Regions from separate parts of the Frankia sp. CcCS3 genome, predicted to be linked through region 1. Evidence: predicted binding sites of a transcription regulator. Region 1 holds the regulator's gene; each other region holds the start of a gene.
What was found. The regulator LexA, encoded in region 1, represses DNA repair genes until DNA is damaged. The targets are predictions, from matches to a motif close to CGAACNNNNGTTCG.
Positions count from the first base shown of each region.

Region 2: a site for LexA is predicted at 2,837-2,850, ahead of recA (recombinase RecA). Genes of this name have one in related genera too.
Region 3: a site for LexA is predicted at 4,685-4,698, ahead of dnaB (replicative DNA helicase). Genes of this name have one in related genera too.

Region 1 is NZ_CDWRCL010000017.1:9,178-16,562, reverse strand. It holds gene AC08OQ_RS03185 (vitamin B12-dependent ribonucleotide reductase) at 1-771, opposite strand, end outside; gene nrdR (transcriptional regulator NrdR) at 1,094-1,639, opposite strand; gene AC08OQ_RS03175 (LysM peptidoglycan-binding domain-containing protein) at 1,966-2,364, opposite strand; gene lexA (transcriptional repressor LexA) at 2,669-3,439, shown strand; gene hflX (GTPase HflX) at 3,505-4,965, opposite strand; gene AC08OQ_RS03160 (helix-turn-helix domain-containing protein) at 5,412-6,080, shown strand; gene AC08OQ_RS03155 (VOC family protein) at 6,011-6,454, opposite strand; gene dapF (diaminopimelate epimerase) at 6,507-7,382, opposite strand.
Region 2 is NZ_CDWRCL010000058.1:10,938-18,322, reverse strand. It holds partial or broken gene AC08OQ_RS07870 (Rnase Y domain-containing protein) at 1-755, opposite strand, end outside; gene AC08OQ_RS07865 (hypothetical protein) at 1,101-1,277, opposite strand; partial or broken gene AC08OQ_RS07860 (recombination regulator RecX) at 1,375-1,671, opposite strand; gene recA (recombinase RecA) at 1,675-2,712, opposite strand; gene AC08OQ_RS07850 (DUF3046 domain-containing protein) at 2,879-3,073, opposite strand; partial or broken gene AC08OQ_RS07845 (ATP-dependent helicase) at 3,266-7,385, shown strand, end outside.
Region 3 is NZ_CDWRCL010000149.1:189-7,573, reverse strand. It holds gene ilvD (dihydroxy-acid dehydratase) at 1-1,809, opposite strand, end outside; gene AC08OQ_RS13450 (hypothetical protein) at 2,007-2,750, opposite strand; gene AC08OQ_RS13445 (antibiotic biosynthesis monooxygenase family protein) at 2,778-3,125, opposite strand; gene dnaB (replicative DNA helicase) at 3,291-4,649, opposite strand; gene rplI (50S ribosomal protein L9) at 5,250-5,696, opposite strand; gene rpsR (30S ribosomal protein S18) at 5,706-5,942, opposite strand; gene AC08OQ_RS13425 (single-stranded DNA-binding protein) at 5,993-6,532, opposite strand; gene rpsF (30S ribosomal protein S6) at 6,596-6,922, opposite strand; gene AC08OQ_RS13415 (hypothetical protein) at 7,173-7,385, opposite strand, start outside.

The DNA.
Region 1 (7,385 bases):
CTCGCCAGGGGCGATGGTGAGATGCCACTCGAGGGTGTCCCCGGCCCGCAGCGTGCCGGCGGGAACGAAGGCCCCGGCACCCGCGGAGGTGCTCCGCCACACCAGATGATCGGCGGTGACGTCGAGCGCGTGACCGGCCTTCGTCCAGATCCGCAGGACGTCCTTGACGCCGTTGGACTTGGTCGCGATCACCTGGGTCAGACCGTGCGCGTCGAAGACCTTCGTCCCCACCGCGTCCGCCTCCACCAGGGCGCCGATGGGAACCAGACCAGACGGCGTGCTGACGAGGGCGTCATAGGGCTGGCACGCCGAGACCTGCTGCGGCGCGGGGGTTCCCACGTTGAACCAGACCGGCGAGTTGAAGCTGAAGACCTGGTGGAGCAGCATCCAGGCCAGTTCGTGCTCGAAGATCTCGGCGTCGGTGCCCGAGGCGAAGTAGCCGTGCTCGCGGCCAGCCGCGCCGTAGGCGTGCACGACCCGGTCGATCAACTGCCGCAGCGACCACTCCCGGCCCGGCGTGCCGGGCGCCCCGCGGAAGTACTTGCTGGTAACAATGTTGGAGGCGTTCACCGACCAGAACTGCGGGAACTCCACTCCCCGCTGCTCGAAGTTGACCGAGCCGTCCCGCCAGTTGGTCATGACGACGTCCCGGGACTCCCAGGTGACCTCGTCGTACGGGTGGACGCCGGCGGTGGTGCGTGACCGCTGGATCTTCAACCCACTCGCTTTCGCCGCTGACCTGCTCGGCTTCGTGCCGCGGCTGTCGGTCATGACGCTCCTCGTCTTCACTCGTCAGCTTCAACCTTCAACAATGTGTTGTGGGCATCCCCGCCCCGGGCCGCCGCCAGCGGACGTCGGGACGGTGCGGGGCCGGGCCTCCGCGCACGGCGGTGCCCGCGGGGACGAGCACGCGCACGGCGAACACGCATGACGAACGGCACCAGCCAGGTCGAGCCGGGCCGCAGGTGTGCCGTCCGGGAGGTCCGCGGTCCTCGCACGGCCGCGACGCGGGATGTCACCCGTCGCCGGCGGGACCGGGCCGGCACGGTGAACCAGGGCGATGTAGGACGCTTCCGGCCGAGTGGTCCCGGCCCTACCTGCTATGCACCTGCTGGGTGCCGGTCACCGGCGAGGCATCGACGGCGCCGCGCGGGACCGGTCGAGCTGGTCCATCCCGCATGGTGGGAGGTCCGGCGGCCTCGGAGCGCAACGCGACGATCGCGGATTCGAAGTCGGTCAACGACTCGAAGGCCAGATACACCGAGGCGAAGCGGAGATAAGCCACCTCGTCGAGCTCACGGAGCGGACCGAGGATCGCCCGGCCGATCGCCTCCGCGGGCACCTCCGCCGACCCCGACGAGCGGACGGCATCCTCTACCCGCTGCGCCAGAAGCGCGAGATCATCATCCCGCACCGGCCGGCCCTGGCAGGCCTTGCGGACACCGGCGATGACCTTGGCCCGGCTGAACGGCTCGGCCGCCCCGCTGCGCTTGCGAACCTGAAGGGACGCCTCCTCCATCGTAGTGAACCGGCGACCGCAGGACAGGCAGGACCGCCTGCGGCGGATCGCCGAACCCTCCTCGGCCTCCCGACTGTCGACGACGCGACTGTCCGGATGCCGGCAGAACGGGCACCGCACGCGCTACGCCTCCTTCGCCCGCGCCGGAGCCGACCGCCCCGGACCGGGGACGACGGGACACCGTTGAGGACCCGGCATCCACGCCGGACGGACCACCTTGTGGATGGACCGCCAGCTCCCCGTGGAAGACCTGTGGAACAACCTGTGGATGACTTACACCCCGGTAAGCACCAGATGTTGTGTCCACGGTAGCGCACGGCCCCAGAGATGGGGACAGCACCCCCGTATGGTCCGTGTGGTCCGCACCGCACGTCGACGAAAGACGACGGCGCGCGAGCCCCCGCGCCGAGACACTCGTGGACCCGGGAAGCCGGGGAAGCCGGGCGTCAGGGAAGGAGTAGCGACTGGCCCGGGGTGATCAGCGGCGACCGCAGGTGGTTCAGCCGCATCAGCCGGTCCACCACGACCCGGGTGTCGGCGCTCTCGTCGAGCGCCACCGCCACCGCCCACAGCGTCTCCCCCGGCACGACCAGATGGCGCCGCGGCGCCTCCGCGGCATCCGGCCCGGCGATCGACACCCCAGGCATGATCATGATTGCTACCGCCACGACAATCGCCACGACAATCGCCACGACAATCGATACCACCACCACCCGACCCCGCCGGGTCAGCCGGAGCGGCGGGGGTGCGGGCGGGCGACCCGGCGGGTATCCCGCCGGCCGGCGACCCGCCCGGTCCCTGGCCGTCGACAGGTCGACGACCCGCGCCCTGTGTGCGGATCCCATGGCACCCTCCCGTTCCGACGACACCGAACGCCGAAGATCGAACCTTCGTTCGATCGAACGCGTGGTCGATTGTCGCATCGGGAACCGGAAACCGCCAGGAACACGCTCGAACAGACGTTTGAGATTCTGCGACCCGCCGGTTACCGTCGAGTCGATCGGGTGTGAACCGGGCGGTTTCCCTCGGTCACGGACAGCGGCGAGTCGGTGGGTGACGGCTTCCGGAGCGGGACGGTCCGCCGTGCGGCCACCGGCCGGCCGGTGGCCGCACGGCGGAAGAAAAACGCGACGAGGAGAGCGGTAAGCGATGACTAGCCAAGGCAGGGGTACGCGCCGGGGCGGAACCCGCGGCAACGTGCGAGCCTTTCCCGAAGGCCCCGCGGACGCGGGCCTGACCCCCCGGCAGCGCAAGGTGCTAGAGGTCATCCGGGCCGCGGTGGAGCGGCGCGGATATCCGCCCAGCGTGCGGGAGATCGGTGAGGCGGTCGGCCTCACCAGCACCAGTAGTGTGGCTCACCAGCTCAAGGTGCTCGAGGAGAAGGGCTACCTGCGGCGGGACCCGAACCGCCCGAGAGCGATGGAGGTGCTGACCGTCGAGCACCCCCGGCGGCGCGCGGATGCGGACGCGGGCGCGACGACGGTGGCGGGCACGATTCCCATCATCGGTGAGGCGGCGCCGGGCACCACCGAAGGAAGCAAGTCGGACGCCGCCTACGTGCCGGTGCTGGGCCGAATCGCCGCCGGTGGCCCGATCCTGGCCGAGCAGGCGGTCGAGGACGTCTTCCCGCTACCCAGGGAGATCGTCGGCGAGGGCACTCTGTTCCTGCTCCGAGTCGTCGGCGACTCGATGATCAATGCGGCGATCTGCGACGGTGACTGGGTGGTCGTCCGCCAGCAGCCGGTCGCGGACAACGGGGAGATCGTCGCCGCAATGATCGACGGGGAGGCGACGGTCAAGCGCCTGCGGGTTCGGGACGGCAAGATCTGGCTACATCCGGAGAACCCGGCCTTCGCCGACATCGCCGGTGAGGATGCGACCATCCTCGGCCGGATCGTGGCTGTGCTCCGCAGGGTTTGACGTGGATCGGCCGGCCGCCCATCGGGTGGCCGGCCGGGTTGCCTCGCGTTTGATCGCTCCTGGGCTCAGGCCCGGTAGGCGTGCAGCTCCGCCGCGAGTCCCGGGGAGACCCGGGCGGACAGCCGGGTACCGGTCTCGGTGTGCTCCAGCGTGAGCACCTCGCCGTTCGCGTGCACCCGGGAGACCAGGTCGCCCCGGCTGTAGGGCACGAGCACGCGCATCTCCACGTCGGGATGCGGCACCCGGGCACAGAGCGCGTCGACCAGCGCGGCCAGCCCCTCGCCCGTGCGTGCCGAGACGAACACGGCGTCTGGGGCGAGCTGGCGCAGCCCCGCGACGACCGTCGGCTCCACGGCGTCCACCTTGTTGACGACGATCAGCTCGGGAACACCGCCCGCGTCGATGTCGTTGAGAACCTCGCGCACGGCGGAGATCTGCGCGGCCGGATCCGGCGATGATCCGTCCACAACGTGCAGGATGAGATCGGCATCGGCGACCTCTTCCAGCGTCGAGCGGAACGCCTCGACAATCTGATGCGGCAGATGCCGGACGAATCCGACGGTGTCGGTCAGGGTGAAGGCCCGGCCGTCCGGCAGGGTCGCCCGCCGCACGGTCGGATCGAGGGTGGCGAACAGCGCGTCCTCGACTAGGACACCCGCGCCGGTCAGCCGGTTGAGCAGCGACGACTTACCGGCGTTGGTGTAACCGGCGATCGCCACGCTGGGGACCTCGCCCCGCCGCCGGGCGGAACGCTTGGTCTCCCGCACGGTCGTCATCGCGGCGAGCTCGCAGCGCAACCGCGCCATCCTGGCCCGCAGCCGCCGACGGTCGGTCTCGATCTTCGTCTCACCGGGACCACGGGTACCGATGGGCGCCCGGCCGCCGCCGCTGGCCGCGGCCCGCGACATCGACTCACCCCACCCACGCAGCCGGGGCAGCATGTACTGCAACTGCGCGAGCTCGACCTGGGCCTTGCCCTCTCGAGAGGTCGCGTGCTGGGCGAAGATGTCCAGGATGAGGGCCGTCCGGTCGATGACCTTTACCTTGACGACCTCCTCCAGCTGCCGCAGCTGACCCGGGGTGAGTTCGCCATCGCAGACCACCGTGTCCGCGCCGGTCGCCGCGACGACCTCGGCGAGCTCGCGCGCCTTGCCCGAACCGACGTAGGTCGCGGCATCCGGCCGATCGCGGCGCTGCACGAGCGCGTCGAGCACCACCGAACCGGCGGTCGTGGCGAGCGCCGCGAGCTCCGCCATGGAGCTCTCGGCCGACCGCAGGGAACCCGACGTCCATACGCCGATGAGGACGACACGCTCCAGCCGCAGCTGCCGGTACTCGACCTCGGTGACGTCGTCGAGCTCGGTGGCGAGACCGGGAACCCGCCGCAACGCGGCGCGATCCTCCAGGTCGAAACCGTCCCCAGAATCGTCGAAGAAGTTCGGCAGGTAAGACGGATCGGCGCCAGTCAGCTTGATGAGGGATCTGTCGAGAGTGGACGCATCGAAGGCGTCAGCAGGAAGTGTCATACCATCCGTTCTCAACGCGGCCCGTTACCGCACCATTCCGCGATCATTCCGTGCCGCTTGCTCCGGCCGGGCCCCACGACCCGGTGGCCCGAGGAGGATCCGCCGGTCCGGAAGACCCTGCCACGCTCGTGGCGCGTCTCCCCCCTCGTTTCCCGGCGAATCCCGTCGCCAACCAGGGTCCCACGCCACCACGTCGATCGCGAACCGTTTTGCCGCTCCGCCGGCGTAGCGTCTGCGCCGTGTACCACGAGTACCACGAGAGACGGGCCCGCCGCCTCGCCGCGACGATCTGGGACAGCTCGGGCCGCCCGACTCCCCCGGACACCACGCGGACGACGGCGGACCGGCGTCCGGACAGCACCGGGCCCTCGGAGGGCACCGGGCACACAGGCGGCACCGGGCACACAGACTTGGTGTGCAGCCGGCGGGTGTTGCCGGACGGATGCATGGACATCATCTGGAGTTCCGACGCCAATCTGATCGTCGCGGGGCCGGACACGGCGGCGAAGCTGGTGCGCTGGGCACCAGGCGTGCGGCACGTCGGGCTCCGCTTCGACTCGGGCTCTGGACCATCCCACCTCGGAGTGGCCGCGGACGAACTGCGCGACCAACGCATCCCGCTCGCCGACCTGTGGGGCGACGGACCGGCGCAGCGACTCGCCGAGCGGCTCGCCATGGCCGCTGATCCCCTGGTCGCATTCGAGTCGTCGATCGCCGCCCGGCCCGTTCACCCGGCGCTCGTGGACCGGTTGGTTCCCGCCGTTCTGGCGGGTGCCCGCGCCCGGGCGCCCGTGGACGACCTCGCGCGCATAGTCGGGCTGAGCGAACGCCAGCTGCTGCGTCGCTGCCGGCGCGTCTTCGGATATGGCCCGAAGACGCTCGCCAGGATCCTCCGGATGCAGGACGCCCTGCACGCGGCGCGGGCCGGCATCCCGTTCGCGGTCGTGGCGGCCGAGGCCGGCTACGCCGACCAGGCGCACCTCGCCCGGGAGGTACGCGCGCTCGCCGGAGTTCCGCCGACCCGTCTCATCCGAACTGCCAACGTTCAGGACGAACTGGACGTCTCGGTAGCGGATGTCGCGGATATCGCGGCCACTACGGGCAGTGGGGCGTAGAGGTCGACGTGGTTGCCGTCTGGATCGAGCACGACCGCGTACCGCTGGCCCCAGAAGGCGTCCCAGGGCGGAAGGTGGCCGGCGTGACCGGCGCCGACGAGGTCGGCGTAGACCTCGTCGACCTCGTCCGGCGTGTCGCAGGCGAAGGCCAGCCCGACCCGCGGCGAGCCGGTACCCGCCGACCAGTGCGGATCAAAGGATCGGATGGTCGCCTCGCTGTCGAACGCGAGGCGTAGACCGCCGGGCAGCTGCACCTCGACGTGCGGCTGGGCGTCGGCCCCGGCGGGCAGGTCGAGGCCGAGCCGGCGGTAGAACGCCAGGGACCGGGCCATATCAGCGACGATCACACCGGTCAGGGTGAACGATGGTGGCATGAGGGCACCGTAGGGCCGGCAGGCGGGCCGGGTCTTGTAGGAAACGGACACCTCACCCGACCGGGTCGTGGACCTCCGCACGGCGCAGCACGCCGTCGAAGACCAGCTCGGCGGGCCCTCGCAACAGCACGGTCTCCGGCTGCCAGATCACGACCAGGCCGCCGCCGGGCACATCCACCTCGACCTCGACCGGCGCACCCCCCGGCCGAGCACCTCGCCGGGCCGCCCAGGCCACCGCGACCGCGCAGGCACCGGTGCCGCAGGACGCGGTCTCCCCGACCCCACGTTCGAACACCCGCATCGCCACCCCACCCGGCCGGGCGACGACGATCTCCACGTTCACCCCGTCCGGGAAGTCGACCGGGGAGAACGACGGTGGTCGGGTCAGGTCGAGCCGACGCAGCCCGGCGACGTCCAGGTCGTCGGCGAAGCAGACCGCGTGCGGATTACCCATCGAGACCGCGGTCGCGGTGAAGGCACGATCGGCGACGGTGACCGGGGCCCCGGGTCCGTCGATGATCCGCGGCGGTCCCATGTCGACCGTGACGTCACCGTCCACCGCGACCTCGACGAGCCGCAGCCCGGCGCGGGTCGCGACGTGGAACCGTCCCGGCTGGGCGTATCCGGCGTCGACGAGGTAGCGGGCGAACACCCGGGCGCCGTTGCCGCACATCTCGGCAATCGAACCGTCAGCATTGCGGTAGTCCATGAACCAGCGCGCCCGGCCGGCCAGACCGGCCGCCTCGGGAACCGCGGCGCAGAGCACCACCCGCAGCACCCCGTCGCCCCCGATGCCGGTCCGCCGGTCGCACAGCGCGCGCACCAGGCCCGCGGTGAGGTCGAGGTCCCCGTCGGGATCCGGCAGGAGGACGAAGTCGTTGCCCGTCCCGTGGCCCTTGACGAATCGCAACCCCAGCTCGTCCCGCACGTC
Region 2 (7,385 bases), on a different contig from region 1:
AGCAGGTCGCGGTCGCGGCCCGCCAGGCGACGACTATGATCGTCGATGCTGGCCATCCGGTCCTCGACGCGCTGTTCCCGAGCGGCTAGCGCAGCCTCCCGGCTCTGCAGTTCCGTCCGCCGGGCCTGCTGCTCACCGTCGAACGCCGCCCGCGCCGCGGCGATCTCGGTCCGGGCGGCCTCCTGCTCGGCGCGGACGGACTCTCTCGCCGCGGCCTGGAGCCGCGAGGTTTCGACTGCCGCCTCGGCGAGCATCCGCTCGCGCAGTAGGGCGACATCCTCCTCGCCGCGTCGCCGGATCTCGGCGGCATCCCGCTCAGCCCGCGCCAACCGTTCCGCCGCCTCCCGTTCGGCTCGGGCCACAATCTGCGCCGCCTCCTCCGCGCTACCACCATGAGCCGCGCGGAGGCCGCCGTCGGAGCGATCGGCGGTCACGGCCGAACCCCCGGTCCGCGCGGCGGTGCCGTCTCGATCGGCGGGTGAGTCGGCGTCCGTCGTGGCCGGAGCGCCGGAACCCTCCCGGACCGTGGGCAGGACGCGGACCGTCGGCTCCTCGTCGAAGTCCGCCGGACTCGTCACGTCCGCTGGACCGGTCACGTCCCCGACGTCCCGGGCGGCCGGGGTTCGGGACACCACCGGAGCGGGGTCGGGTATCTTGTCAACCCGGGTCGCCCGGACCAACCGCGCCACGGCGAGGATCAGAACGCTCAGGACGGCAAGTACGAGTGACGACAGGACGACGAGGACGCCCTCCATCGCTTGCTCCCTCCGCTTCCGTCGGACCCGCACAGGCGGGCTGGAGCGGCGAAGGACCCTCGTCTCGGCACGATCACAGCCGTAGAGGGGCAGCACGCGGATTGCGCCATTGCGATATGGAGCCCGGACGGCCTCCCGAACCGGCCAATCCAACGTCGACCGGCCGGCGAGCATACCGTCTTCGGGCACCCACTCGCAGCGGCTGCCTCCGTGTGAAGTTGGACGAGCTATCAAGACCGCGTCGCCGCGGGAGTCCTGTCACCTTTCAAGAAAGACTAGGTCTCGCACAATCCCTGGTCAAGAAATAAGGGCGCATTGACGGCCCAGGCTCAATCTCCCCACCACTCACACCGAGCCGTCGTCTTCGTCGCCATCGACCACCCAGGCCATCCGACCTCCGCCGTCGAGCCCCTGAGCGACTTGCTCGCTCACGACCCGGACCGCCAGTTCGACCGGATAGCCCTTTCGGGTCAGCATGGCGAGGAGCCTTCGGGTACGGACCTGCTCGGGCAGGCGGTCCATCGACCGCAGCCGACGAAGGACGAGCTCGCGGGCGGCCTCGACGGTGTCCCGGATCCACTCCCCGCTTACGCAGCTCTGTGGCCAAGGCCTGCCTACCCAGCCCACGACGGGCCCGAGCGGAGGAGACGAAGGCGGCGGCGAAGGCCTCATCATCGATCAGACCGACGGCGGCCAACCGGTCGAGGACCACACCGGCAATCTCATCGGTGGCCCCTCGTCGCCGCATGGTCGCCGCAAGCTCTGCTCGACTCCTCGCTCTGGTCGCCAACTGATGCAGACAGATCTCCCGCGCGACCGAGATCGGATCCTTCAGCCACGGCTCTTCGTCCGCCGCGACGGCCGTCCGGGCGAACGACGGACCGGCCGCGACATTCCCCGGATCTGCTCCTGCCATCGGCTACAGATCGACCGGGACGGGCGCCACGGCATCGGATTCGAGACTGGGCAGGATGCCGAGCTTCTCCTTGATCTTCTTTTCGATCTCGTTGGCCAGGTCGGGGTTGTCCCGCAGAAACGACCGGGCGTTCTCCTTGCCCTGGCCGAGCTGATCGCCGTCGTAGGTGTACCAGGCACCGGACTTACGAATAATGCCGTGCTCGACCCCCATGTCGATCAGGGAACCCTCCCGGCTGATACCGCCTCCGTAGACGATGTCGAATTCGGCGGTCCGGAACGGCGGCGCCACCTTGTTCTTCACCACCTTGACGCGGGTCCGGTTACCCACGGCCTCCGTGCCGTCCTTGAGGGTTTCGATACGACGGACATCGAGGCGCACCGACGCATAGAACTTCAGCGCCTTACCACCGGTCGTGGTCTCCGGGGAGCCGAACATCACCCCGATCTTCTCGCGCAACTGGTTGATGAAGATCGCGGTCGTGCCGGAGTTCGCCAGCGCCGCGGTCATCTTGCGCAGGGCCTGGGACATCAGGCGGGCCTGGAGGCCGACGTGGCTGTCCCCCATCTCACCCTCGATCTCGGCCCTCGGGACCAGCGCGGCCACCGAGTCGATAACGATGATGTCCAGCGCGCCGGACCGGACGAGCATGTCCGCGATCTCCAACGCCTGCTCGCCGGTATCCGGCTGGGAGACCAGCAGACCGTCGGTGTCGACGCCGAGCTTTCCCGCGTACTCGGGGTCGAGCGCATGCTCGGCGTCGATGAACGCCGCGATACCACCGGCCGCCTGCGCGTTCGCCACCGCGTGCAGGGCGACGGTCGTCTTCCCGGACGACTCCGGGCCGTAGATCTCAATGATGCGCCCCCGCGGCAGCCCGCCGATGCCGAGCGCGACATCCAGAGCAATCGAACCGGTGGGGATGGCCTGGATCGGCGGCCTGGTGTCGTCCCCCAACCGCATGACCGATCCCTTGCCGAACTGCTTGTCGATCTGCGCCAAGGCGTTATCCAACGCCTTCTCACGGTCGAGTCCTGCCATTGGAGTTACTCCATGCTGAGGTCGTCGAGTCTTGGCCACGAGGATGACGTTAGGCCGTGGGTCCGACAGTTTCGAGGGTCGAGGATGATCTGTGGACAAGTAGCCGCACAGGGACGACTCTAGACGAACATACGTTCGACGACCCGACGACACACCGGACGGTGGCTCAGCGATCCCGCGCCGGCACATCGAACTCCTCGCACACGGTTCGCCAGACGGTCTTGGCGTCGTCACCACGGGCCAGGGCCACCTCGACCGTCGCGCCACCGAGACCGGACAACACATGATCACGCGCAAACGACTCTGCGTACGCGGAACCGAACCGTGTGTTCATCTTCGCCCAGAACTCGGTCAACCGCACTTCGCCAGTGTGCACCGTCCGGACGGGACGGGACCACCCAAGGGGGTCCTGGTCGGGGATCCCCGCCGGGGGTCCCCGGTTGGGGTTCCCACCGGCGGAACCACGGTCGGGGGGAACCACGGTCGCGGGAACCACGACCGGGTCGAGGCCGGGCCCCACAGCGGGCCCGGCCTGAACCACACCGGCGGAAAGTTGTCGGTCCCTCGACGCAGACTGGTCAACGTGCCCAGCTTCGCTTCCCCCGATCCGCCAGATCCGCTCACGGCGTTCTCCGCCCCGACCCGGAGCTGGTTCGGCGCGGCCTTCACCGCCGCGACCCCCGCCCAGCGGGGCGCGTGGGAGGCGATTCGCACCGGCGGCAACGCGCTGGTCGTCGCACCCACGGGTTCGGGGAAAACGCTGGCCGCCTTCCTGTGGTCGCTGGACACGCTGGCCCGCTCGGCGCCGCCGGCCGAGCCCACCCGGCGCTGCCGGGTGCTCTACGTCAGCCCGCTCAAGGCGCTGGCCATCGACGTCGAACGGAACCTGCGGGCGCCGCTCGCGGGGATACGCTCCGCCGCGCAACGGCTCGGTCTACCCCAGCCGGACGTGACCGTGAGTCTGCGGTCGGGCGACACCCCCGCCGCCGAACGGCGCGGTTTCGGCGCCCGGCCCCCCGACGTCCTGATCACCACCCCGGAGTCGCTCTTCCTCATCCTCACCAGTGCCGCGCGGGAGTCGCTGCGCGGCGTCCGGACGGTGATCGTCGACGAGGTCCACGCGGTGGCGGGCACCAAGCGTGGCGCCCACCTCGCGCTGAGCCTGGAGCGTCTGGACGCCCTGTTGGACACCCCGGCCCAGCGGATCGGCCTGTCCGCCACGGTGCGGCCGGTCGAGGAGGTCGCCCGCTTCCTGGGCGGAACGGCCCCGGTGGCGGTGGTCCGCCCCCCCGCGGCCAAGACCCTCCAGATCGACGTCGTGGTGCCGGTCGAGGACATGACCCGGCTCGGCGGACAGCTCCTCGACGGGTCCCCGGACGGCTCGGCGGCCTCCGCCCCGCACCGAGCGTCGATCTGGCCGGCGGTCGAGCAGCATGTCCTCGACCTCGTGCTGGCCCATTCCGCCAGCATCGTCTTCGCCAACTCGCGCCGGCTCGCGGAGCGGCTCTGCGCCCGGCTGAACGAGCTGTACGCCGAACGGCTCGCCGCGGCCACCGCCGCGGGCGAATCCGTGGCCGGGGACGGGCCGGGGGAAGCCAGCCGGACGTCACCCGCGGCGTTGATGGGCGCCTCGGGTCAGGGCGGCGGCACGGCGTGGCCGGAGATCGCGCGGGCCCACCACGGCAGCGTGAGCCGGGAGCAACGGGCCGGAATCGAGGAGGATCTCAAGGCTGGCCGGCTGCCCGCGGTCGTCGCGACCTCCAGCCTGGAACTCGGCATCGACATGGGAGCCGTCGACCTGGTCGTGCAGATCGGGTCCCCGCCAAGCGTCGCCGCCGGGATGCAGCGCACCGGCCGCGCGGGCCACCAGGTCGGCGCCACCAGTCGCGGCGTCATCATCCCGAAGCATCGCAGCGACCTGCTCGAATGCGCCATGGTCGCCGAGCGGATGCGCTCGGGGGCGATCGAGCGGCTGCGGTACCCGCGCAACCCCCTCGACGTGCTGGCCCAGCAGATCGTGGCAATGACGGCGATGGAGGACTGGCACGTCGACGAGCTCGGCGCGCTGGTCCGACGCACCGCGACGTTCGCGACGCTGCCGGCCTCCGCCTTCGAGGCGGTCCTGGACATGCTCGCCGGCCGCTACCCCTCCGACGCGTTCGCCGAGCTGCGCCCCCGCATCACCTGGGACCGCGTCACCGGGATCCTCACCGCCCGCCCGGGCGCCCAGCGGCTCGCCGTGACCAGCGGAGGCACCATTCCCGACCGGGGCATGTTCGGCGTCTTCCTCGTCGGGGAGCGCTCCAGCCGGGTCGGGGAACTCGACGAGGAGATGGTCTACGAGTCGCGGGTCGGCGACGTGGTGCTCCTCGGCTCATCCGGCTGGCGCATCGAGGAGATCACCGCCGACCGGGTCCTGGTGACGCCGGCTCCGGGACGGCCCGGTCGGCTCCCCTTCTGGCATGGCGACGCCCCAGGCCGACCCGCCGAACTCGGCCGCGCGCTCGGCGCGTTCCTGCGCGAGATCACCAGGTTGCCGGCGCAGGCGGCGGCCGACCGCGTCCGGGCCGCCGGCCTCGACGATCGGGCCACCGCCAACCTGCTGCGCTACCTCGACGAGCAGAAGGCGGCCGTCTCGGTGACGATCGGACGATCGTCGTGGAGCGTTTCCGGGACGAGATCGGCGACTGGCGCCTGGCGGTGCACTCCCCGTTCGGTGCTCCGGTGAACGCACCCTGGGCGCTCGCCCAGGGCGCCCGGCTGCGCGAGCGGTACGGGGTCGACGTCCAGATCATGCACACCGACGACGGCATCGTCGCCCGGATCCCGGATGCCGCCGAGCCGCCCGGCGCCGATCTCGCGCTGTTCGAGCCGGACGCGATCGTGCGGGCGGAGATCGGGAGCAGCGCCCTGTTCGCCAGCCGGTTCCGCGAGTGTGCCGGGCGGGCCCTGCTGCTGCCCCGCCGGACCCCGGGGCGACGGACCCCGCTGTGGCAGCAGCGCCAGCGCAGCGCACAGCTGCTGTCCGTCGCCGCGACGTTCGCCAGCTTCCCCGTCGTGCTGGAGACCATGCGGGAGTGCCTGCAGGACGTGTTCGACGTTCCGGCGCTCGCGGAGCTGATGCGCGAGGTGTCGGCCCGCACGCTGCGGGTGGTGGAGGTGGAGACGCCGTCCCCGTCTCCGTTCGCCTCCGCCCTGCTGTTCGGCTACGTCGCCGCCTTCATGTACGACGGGGACGCGCCGCTGGCCGAACGCCGGGCGCAGGTGCTGTCACTGGACAGCTCCCTGCTGGCCGAACTCCTCGGCGAGGCGGACCTGCGGGAGCTGATCGATCCCGCGGCGCTCGCGCAGGTCGCCACGGAGCTCGCGCGGCTCGCCCCGGACCGCCACGCCCGCGATGTCGAGGGGGTGGCCGACCTGCTGCGCATGCTCGGCGACCTCACCACCGCGGAGGCGGTCGCCCGGGGTGCCACCCTGGGCTGGCTCGCCGAGCTCGAACAGACCCGCCGGGCCCTGCGGGTCCGTATCGCCGGCGAGGAGCGGTGGGTCGCGATCGAGGACGCCGGCCGGCTGCGCGACGCCCTGGGCGTACCGCTGCCGGTGGGAGTTCCCGACGCCTTCACCGAACCGGTGCGTGACCCTCTCGGAGACCTGATCTCCCGCTATGCCCGTACCCACGGACCGTTCGACACCGAGGAACCGGCTGCCCGGCTGGGGCTGGGCACGGCGGTGGTCGCCGGTGTCCTGGACGGGCTGGTCCGCGGCGGCCGCCTCGTCCGCGGCGAGCTGCATCCCGACCGCGGCGGTGAGCAGTGGTGCGACGCGGGCGTGCTGCGCGCGCTGCGACGACGCAGCCTGGCCGCCCTGCGCAAGGAGGTCGAGGCGGTGCCGCCCCGGGTCCTCGGTGCCTTCCTACCGGCCTGGCAGTCGGTCACCAGCGGACGTGGCCGGGGGGTGGACGGCGTGCTGCGCGCCGTCGAGCAGCTGCAGGGCGCGCTGATCCCGGCGAGCGCGTGGGAACAGCTCGTCCTCCCGGCCCGCGTCGCCGACTACTCACCGGCGATGCTCGACGAGCTGTGCTCCGCCGGCGAGGTGCACTGGGCGGGCGCCGGCGGGCTGCCCGGGGACGGCGGCTGGTTGACCCTGGTCCTCGCCGACACCGCGCCCCTGCTGCTGCCTCCGCCCGACCCGGAGATCGCCTCGGGTCCACTGCACACCGCGATTCTCGACGCGCTCACCGGCGGGGCGGCCCTGTTCTTCCGGGCGCTGTCCGACCGGATGGGCTCGCTCGACGACACGGCGCTCGCCACCGCGCTCTGGGATCTCGTCTGGGCGGGGCGGGTGACCAACGACACCCTCGCCCCGCCGCGCGCCCTGCTGGGTTCCGCCGCCGTCCCCCGTCCCCGGGCGGCACGGTACGGACGGCCGGCGATGCCGCGGCGGACCGGCCCCCCGCCGGCCGCTGGTCGCTGCTGCCCGAGCGGGACACCGATCCGACCCGGCGCGCCCACGCGCTGGCCGAGGCGCTGCTCGAGCGCCACGGCATCGTCACCCGCGGCGCGGTGACCAGCGAGCGGCACCCGGGCGGGTTCGCCGGGGTCTACCGGGTCCTCAGCGCCTTCGAGGACGCCGGCCGCGCCCGCCGGGGCTACTTCGTCGAGTCCCTGGGCGCG
Region 3 (7,385 bases), on a different contig from region 1:
CGAGGTCGCCATCGCCGCATAGGCCCGCAGCGCCATGGACACCGGCCGTTCCCGCCCCGTGGGACGGTAGCCGCCGGCCGCGTCCAGCGCCGCGCGTCGGCTCGCCAATTCCTCGTCGGAGACCACGAGCTCCAGCCGGCGGGCCGGGATGTCGATCTCGATGATGTCCCCGTCGCGGACCAGGGCGATCGTCCCGCCGTGGGCCGCCTCCGGGGAGACGTGACCGATCGACAGTCCGGAGCTCCCGCCGGAGAACCGGCCGTCGGTGATCAGAGCGCACTTCGGGCCGAGACCGCGACCCTTGAGGAACGCGGTGGGGTAGAGCATCTCCTGCATCCCCGGGCCACCGCGGGGGCCCTCGTAGCGGACGATGATCACATCCCCGGCCTTGACCCGCCCGGTGAGGATGGCGTCGACCGCCTCCTCCTGGCTCTCGACCACGAGCGCCGGGCCGCGGAAGGCCCACTGGCTCTCGTCCACGCCGGCCGTCTTCACGACGGCGCCCTCGATGGCCAGGTTGCCGAACAGCACCGCGAGCCCACCCTCGGCGGAGTAGGCGTGCTCGACCGAACGGATGCAGCCGTCTCTGGCGTCGGTGTCGAGGGTGTCCCACCGATTGGTGGAGCTGAACGGCTCGATCGTGCGCACGCCACCCGGCGCCGCGTGGAACAGCTCGATCGCGCCCGGCGAGGGGCTCGGGCCGCGGACGTCCCAGCGGTCGAGGAACTCGCGCAGGCTCGCCGAGTGCACCGTATGCGGGTCCGGGTCGAGCAGCCCGGCCCGGTCGAGCTCGCCGAGGACCGCGGGGATGCCGCCCGCCCGGTGGACGTCCTCCAGGTAGTAACGGGTGGAGCTCGGCGCCACCTTGCACAGGCAGGGGACGGTGCGGGAGATCCGGTCGATGTCGGCGAGGGTGATGTCGACGCCGGCCTCGACGGCGGCAGCCAGCAGATGCAGCACGGTGTTCGTCGAGCCGCCCATTGCCACGTCGACCGCGAAGGCGTTGCGGAAGGCGGCGGCGGTCGCGATCGACCGGGGCAGGACCGCCTCGTCGTCCTTCTCGTAGTAGCGCCGCGCCAGGTCGACCACGAGACGCCCGGCCTCGACGAACAGCTCACGGCGGGCGGCGGCGGTGGCCAGGGTCGACCCGTTGCCGGGCAGGGACAGCCCGATCGCCTCGGTCAGGCAGTTCATCGAGTTCGCCGTGAACATGCCGGAGCAGGATCCGCACGTCGGGCAGGCCGAACGCTCGATCATCGACAGGTCGCCGTCCGAGATGTCCGGGTTGACCGCCGCCGACATCGCGGTGATGAGGTCCAGCCTGGACCGGGCCGTGCCGCCGGAGATGACCGCATTGCCCGACTCCATCGCCCCGCCGGAGACGAACACGGTCGGGATGTTCAGCCGCAGTGCCGCGAGCAGCATCCCCGGGGTGATCTTGTCGCAGTTGGAGATGCAGACCAGGGCGTCGGCGCAGTGGGCGTTCACCATGTACTCGACGCTGTCGGCGATGAGCTCGCGGGACGGCAGCGAGTAGAGCATCCCGCCGTGCCCCATCGCGATGCCGTCGTCCACGGCGATGGTGTTGAACTCGCGCGCCACCCCACCGACCTCGGCCACCGCCCCGGCCACCAGCGAGCCAAGGTCACGCAGGTGCACATGCCCCGGAACGAACTCGGTGAAGCTGTTGGCCACGGCGACGATCGGCTTGCCGAAGTCATCGTCGGTCATCCCGGTCGCGCGCCACAGGGCGCGGGCGCCGGCCATGTTCCGGCCGTGGGTGGTGGTACGGGAGCGCAGGGCGGGCATCTCGACCTCGAAGATCAATTCAACGGCGCTGCTGGCGGGGACCGCCGGCACTGGCAGACGATGACACGACGGTACGCCACCGCACGGACGGGTCCGGTCAGCCAGGTCGCGGGGCCCGGCCAGCCGGGCGGCGAACGGCGAGCGACGGGATCAGGGGCCAAGGACCAGGGATGAGACCCGGAATCAAGGACCCGGAATCAGGAATCAGGGCCCGCTTCGGCGGGGGGCGGGGACGGGGGCGCGTCGGGTGGTAGGTCCCCCAGTCTGGGCCCGCTGGGCGGAACGGCCCAGGGGTAGCCGGCGATCCGCCGACCGGCCCCGCGGCTGCTGTCCGGCGCCGGTGGACGACCCGCGGGCCCCGGCTGGTACCCCGACCGATGCCCCGACTGGCTGGGGCGACCGGGATCACCCGCCCCGCCTGCCGGGTCGTCTCCTCCCCCGCCCGGGCCGGGCTGATCCGGCCGCGTAGGCGAATATCCGGCGGCCTCGGGATACCCGGACGGACCTCGCGCGACCGGCCCGGCCTGCGGCCTGGGGGGGTACGGGTGGCCGGGCTGATGCGGATAACCCGACGGCACCGGTGGACCGGGATAACCCGGCTGCCCCGGCTGGACCGGGCCGTCACAGCGCATGCTCGCCACCTGCCGCGTGCCCAGTGGCCGGTGCCGGCGCCACTGCCGCCGGACAGCCCAGACGAGGGCCAGGGATGCGACGACGCCGGCCGCCGGCGCGACGTCGTGGCCGGCGTCCAGCACCAGCAGGTAGAGGGCCATCAGCCCGCTGAAGACGTAGCCGGTGACGAAGAACGCGAAGGGCCGCAGGTTCAGCCGGCTCACCACGTCCGTGTTCCGAAGCAGGATCGCCGGTACCAGCCAGATGAGGAAACCGAAGAAGAGCGCCGTGAGCGGCGCGAAAAACAGGTACCCGAAGAACGCTGTCATGATCAGAAGCCCGGCGGTCGTCGAGGGTCAGGCCGGGTCGGGACCGGCGGGGACGTCCGCACTGTGCGCCACCGTCGGGGTGCCGTCGAAGTACGGGCCGAGGGCGGCGCGCCAGCGGGCAAACCGCTCCGACTCCCGGAAGTTCGTCAGATGGGCGTCCAGGCTGTCCCACTCGACGAGCAGCACGAAACTCGACGGTGACTCGACCCCGCGGGTCATCCGCGCGAAACGACAGCCCGGCGTGCCGACGAGCTCCGCACGCACCCCGTGATACGCGGCGACGAAATCGTCTTCGCTGCCCGGTTTGATGTCGAACCGGGCGACTTCGAGGACCGCTCCGGCGGGCTGCCCGCCGTCCCGCCCCTCACTCGCCATGGATGATCCTGAAACTCATACCGCCCAGTCTGGCACCATCGGAAGATCGCGGTCCGCCAACATGGACCATGACCACGCCAAACACACCCGGGCGCCCACCCGGCCCGCCGCCGGGCCGCTGGCGCTCTCCACCCGTGGGCCTCGTCCCGCCCCCGGGCCGAGAATTCAGTTCGCCATGTCGACGAACCGTGAGTAATGGCCCTGGAAGGCGACGGTGACGGTGCCGGTCGGCCCGTTGCGGTGCTTGGCGATGATGAGGTCCGCCTCGCCGGCGCGCGCCGACTCCTTCTCGACCGTGTCCTCCCGGTACAGCAGGATCACTGCGTCGGCGTCCTGCTCCAGGCTTCCGGACTCGCGCAGGTCGGAGACCTGGGGACGCTTGTCGGCCCGCTGCTCGGAGGCGCGGTTGAGCTGGGAGATGGCGACCACCGGAACGTCGAGCTCCTTGGCGAGCAGCTTCAGCGACCGCGAGATCTCGCTGACCTCCTGCTGACGGTTCTCCACCTTCTTGGGCGACGACATCAGCTGCAGGTAGTCGAGGATCACCAGGCGCAGCTCGTTGCGCTGCTTCAACCGCCGGGCCTTCGCCCGGACCTCCATCATCGTCAGGTGCGGGCTGTCGTCGATGAACAGCGGGGCCTCCGCGACCTCGCCCATCCGGCGGGCCAGGCGACCCCAGTCGTCATCGGTGAGCCGGCCCGTGCGGATGTTCTGCAGGGACACCCGCGCCTCGGCGGACAACAGCCGCATGGTGATCTCCATGCGGCTCATCTCCAGCGAGAAGATGACCGACGCCATCCCGTTCTTGATCGACGCCGCCCGGGCGAAGTCCAGGCCGAGGGTCGACTTGCCCACGGCCGGCCTGGCCGCGACGATCCACAGCTGGCCGCCGTGCAGGCCGTTGGTCAGCTCGTCGAGGTCGACGAAACCGGTGGGCACCCCGGTCAGCGAACCGTCATGCCCCTGGATGGACTCGATCTCCTCCAGCGCCGGGTTGAGCAGCTCCCCCAGCGGCAGGTAGTCCTCGTTCGTCCGGCGCTCGGTCACCTCGTATACGGCCGCCTGGGCGCGGTCGACGACGTCGCTGACGTCCGGAGCCGCGCCGTAGGCGAGCTGCACGATGCGGGTGCCGGCCTCCGCGAGGCGGCGCAGGACCGCCTTCTCCGCGACGATACGGGCGTAGTACCCGGCGTTGGCCGCGGTGGGCACGCTCGAGATGAGGGTGTGCATGTAGGCCGGACCGCCCACCCGCTCGAGCAGATCGCGGCGGCCGAGCTCGGCGGCGACGCTGATGACGTCCGCAGGCTCCCCCCGGCCGTAGAGATCGCCGATGACCTCGTACACGAGGCCGTGCGCGGGACGGTAGAAGTCACCCGTCTGCAGGACCTCGACGACGTCGGCGATGGCGTCTTTCGACAGCAGCATGCCGCCGAGCACGCTCTGCTCGGCGGGCAGGTCGTGCGGAGGAGTCCGGTCGAACTCCGTACTCCCACCGGAACCACGCGAGATCTCGGTGACGCTCACGACGCACCCTCCCGGGATTCCCGTAGACCCGTATTCGAACGTATGTTCGTACTGATCGGAATCGCTGTCAACGGACCGCTCCGCCCCCGGTCAGCCGGGAGCTCCCAGCAGGGACCGGGCGGGCGGCCTCCGGTGAGCCTCTCGCCGGGCGCCGCCCGCGTCACCGAAGGAGACCTGGCCCGATCAGGCTAGAAGTACCTTCCTCAGTCTGGAGGGTCCGACCTTACGGACCGGCGGGCACCCCCAGCAAAAAGTTATCCACAGGCCCTTGTGGAAAAGCTGTGGGCAACCGGCCGGAACCTGGGGAGGACATCGGGACGGAAACCGGAAACCTGTGGACACCCGAGACCACAGCCTCGACGAAACCCAGCTGGCAGGCGCCCGCATCGCGAGTGCCCTGTGGATAAGAAAAAGTTTCGGATCTGCTCGTCGCCCCTTGCCCCACGCACAACGAACTCCCCTGGCCGGCCGCCTGAGACGGTCGGCCAGGGGAGCCGGTACAGCGAGCGCGGCGGTACAGCGGGAGAAACGGCGGACGCCGCCGTCAGAACCGCCCGGCCTCGGGCCCATCCGGCCGCGATCAGGCCCGCCCGGCCCTGGTCAGGCCTGCGTGACCTGGAGCTTCACGGTCGCGGTCACCTCGGGGTGCAGATGCACGGCGACGGTGTAGGCGCCCAGGGACTTGATCGGCGTGGTGAGCTCGACGCGGCGCCGGTCGAGCTCGGGGCCACCCGCGGCGGTCACCGCCTCCACCACGTCGGCCGCCGTTACGGAACCGAACAGGCGGCCTTCCTTGCCCGCCCGGCTGGTCAGCTCGACCTTGAGGCCACCGAGCTGACCGGCGATCTCCTGAGCGTGCCCGAGATCGCGGACCGCGCGGGCCGACCGGGCCCGCTTGATCTGCTCGACCTGACGCTCCGCGCCCTTGGTTGCGAGGATCGCGTACCGGCGGGGCACGAGGTAGTTGCGCCCGTACCCGTTCGCGACCTCCACGATGTCACCCGGGCTGCCGAGACCGGGGACCTCCTGGGTCAGGATGAGCTTCATCGCCACCCCCTACCGGGCCGAGGCGGTGTAGGGCAGCAGCGCCATCTCGCGGCTGTTCTTCACCGCCGTCGCCACGTCGCGCTGGTGCTGGCTGCAGTTACCGCTCACCCGACGGGCCCGGATCTTGCCCCGGTCGGAGATGTACTTGCGCAGCAGCGAAGTGTCCTTGAAATCGATGTAGTCGACCTTGTCCTTGCAGAAAACGCAAACCTTCTTCTTGGGCTTGCGCACGGCCGCCTTGGCCATGGGTGTGCTGCTACCTCGTTGTGTCGTTCGCGAGGACGACGACCGGCCGCTCAAAACGGTGGCTCGTCGGAGTAGCCGCCGGCCGGTTGCGACCAGGGGTCATCGATGGGTGCTCCACCACCACTACCGCCGCCGTAGCTGCCGGCCGGAGCGCCCGCGGGGGCGCCGGCCGGCGCGCCGTAGCCGCCTCCGCCACCGCCCCCGTAACTGCTGCCACCACCGCCGCGCGCGGCCTTGACGACTTTGGCGGTGGCGTAGCGCAGGCTCGGGCCGATCTCGTCGACATCGAGCTCGATCACGGTGCGCTTCTCACCCTCGCGGGTCTCGAACGACCGCTGCTTGAGGCGGCCGGTGACGATGACCCGAGCGCCCTTCTGCAGCGACTCGGCGACGTGCTCCGCCGCCTGGCGCCAGATGGAGCAGCGCAGGAACAGCGCCTCGCCGTCCTTCCACTCGTTGGTCTGGCGGTCGAGGGTGCGCGGCGTGGAGGCGACGGTGAAGCTGGCGACCGCGGCACCGTTCGGGGTGAACCTCAGTTCGGGGTCGTTGGCTAGGTTGCCGACGACAGTGATGACGGTTTCACCAGCCATGGGCACTCTCCCGGAGATCGGCGGCCCACGACGGCACGGGGACTGCCGTCGCCGCGGACCGGATCACGCCGCCGCCCGGCGGCTCTGACGTGGCTTCTTCGGCTCTGGAAGCCGAATGACCTTGGTGCGGATGACCGACTCGTTGAGGACGAGCTGACGGTCGAGCTCGGCGACGACGTCGGGCTCCGCATGCAGGTCGATGACGGCGTAGATGCCTTCGTAACTCTTGGCGATCTCGTAGGCGAGCCGGCGCCGGCCCCAGACATCGACCTTCTCCACCACGCCGCCGCCCTGACGGACGACACCGAGGTACTGGTCGAGGGAGGGCGCGACGGTGCGTTCCTCGAGGTCAGCATCGAGGATCACCATGAGCTCATAATGACGTGCCAAGACTGAACCCACCTCCTGTGGACTCTGGCGGCCACGGATCTTCCGCGGCAGGAGGGACCGCGACCGGAACCTGTGCCGTCTCGAACGTGCTCGACGCGATGGATCCGAGAGGGGTCCGCCCGTCAGCACATCCGGACGATCATCAGTGCACGAGGGCCACCCGGAGGCGCACCGACCAATCATGACGAGTGGTCGGCCTGGACCAGCGGATGGACACACGTACGCCGGCGCACGGTATGTCCAGCCGAGCTTACTCGATTCCTCCGGGGGCCCTGGCGGCCCCGACCACGAGAACCACGCGAAGCCACGCCGTGAACAGCCCGGCGAGGCAGACGAGGTTCACCGTGATCAGGAGGCCACGCATGTGCCGGGAGGGGGAGGGGTCCGCGAGGGCGAACACAAGCGCCGCGAGCGCCGCGGCGACCGCGACCACCGCGAGCATGCGGGCAGCCGGCCGCGGACC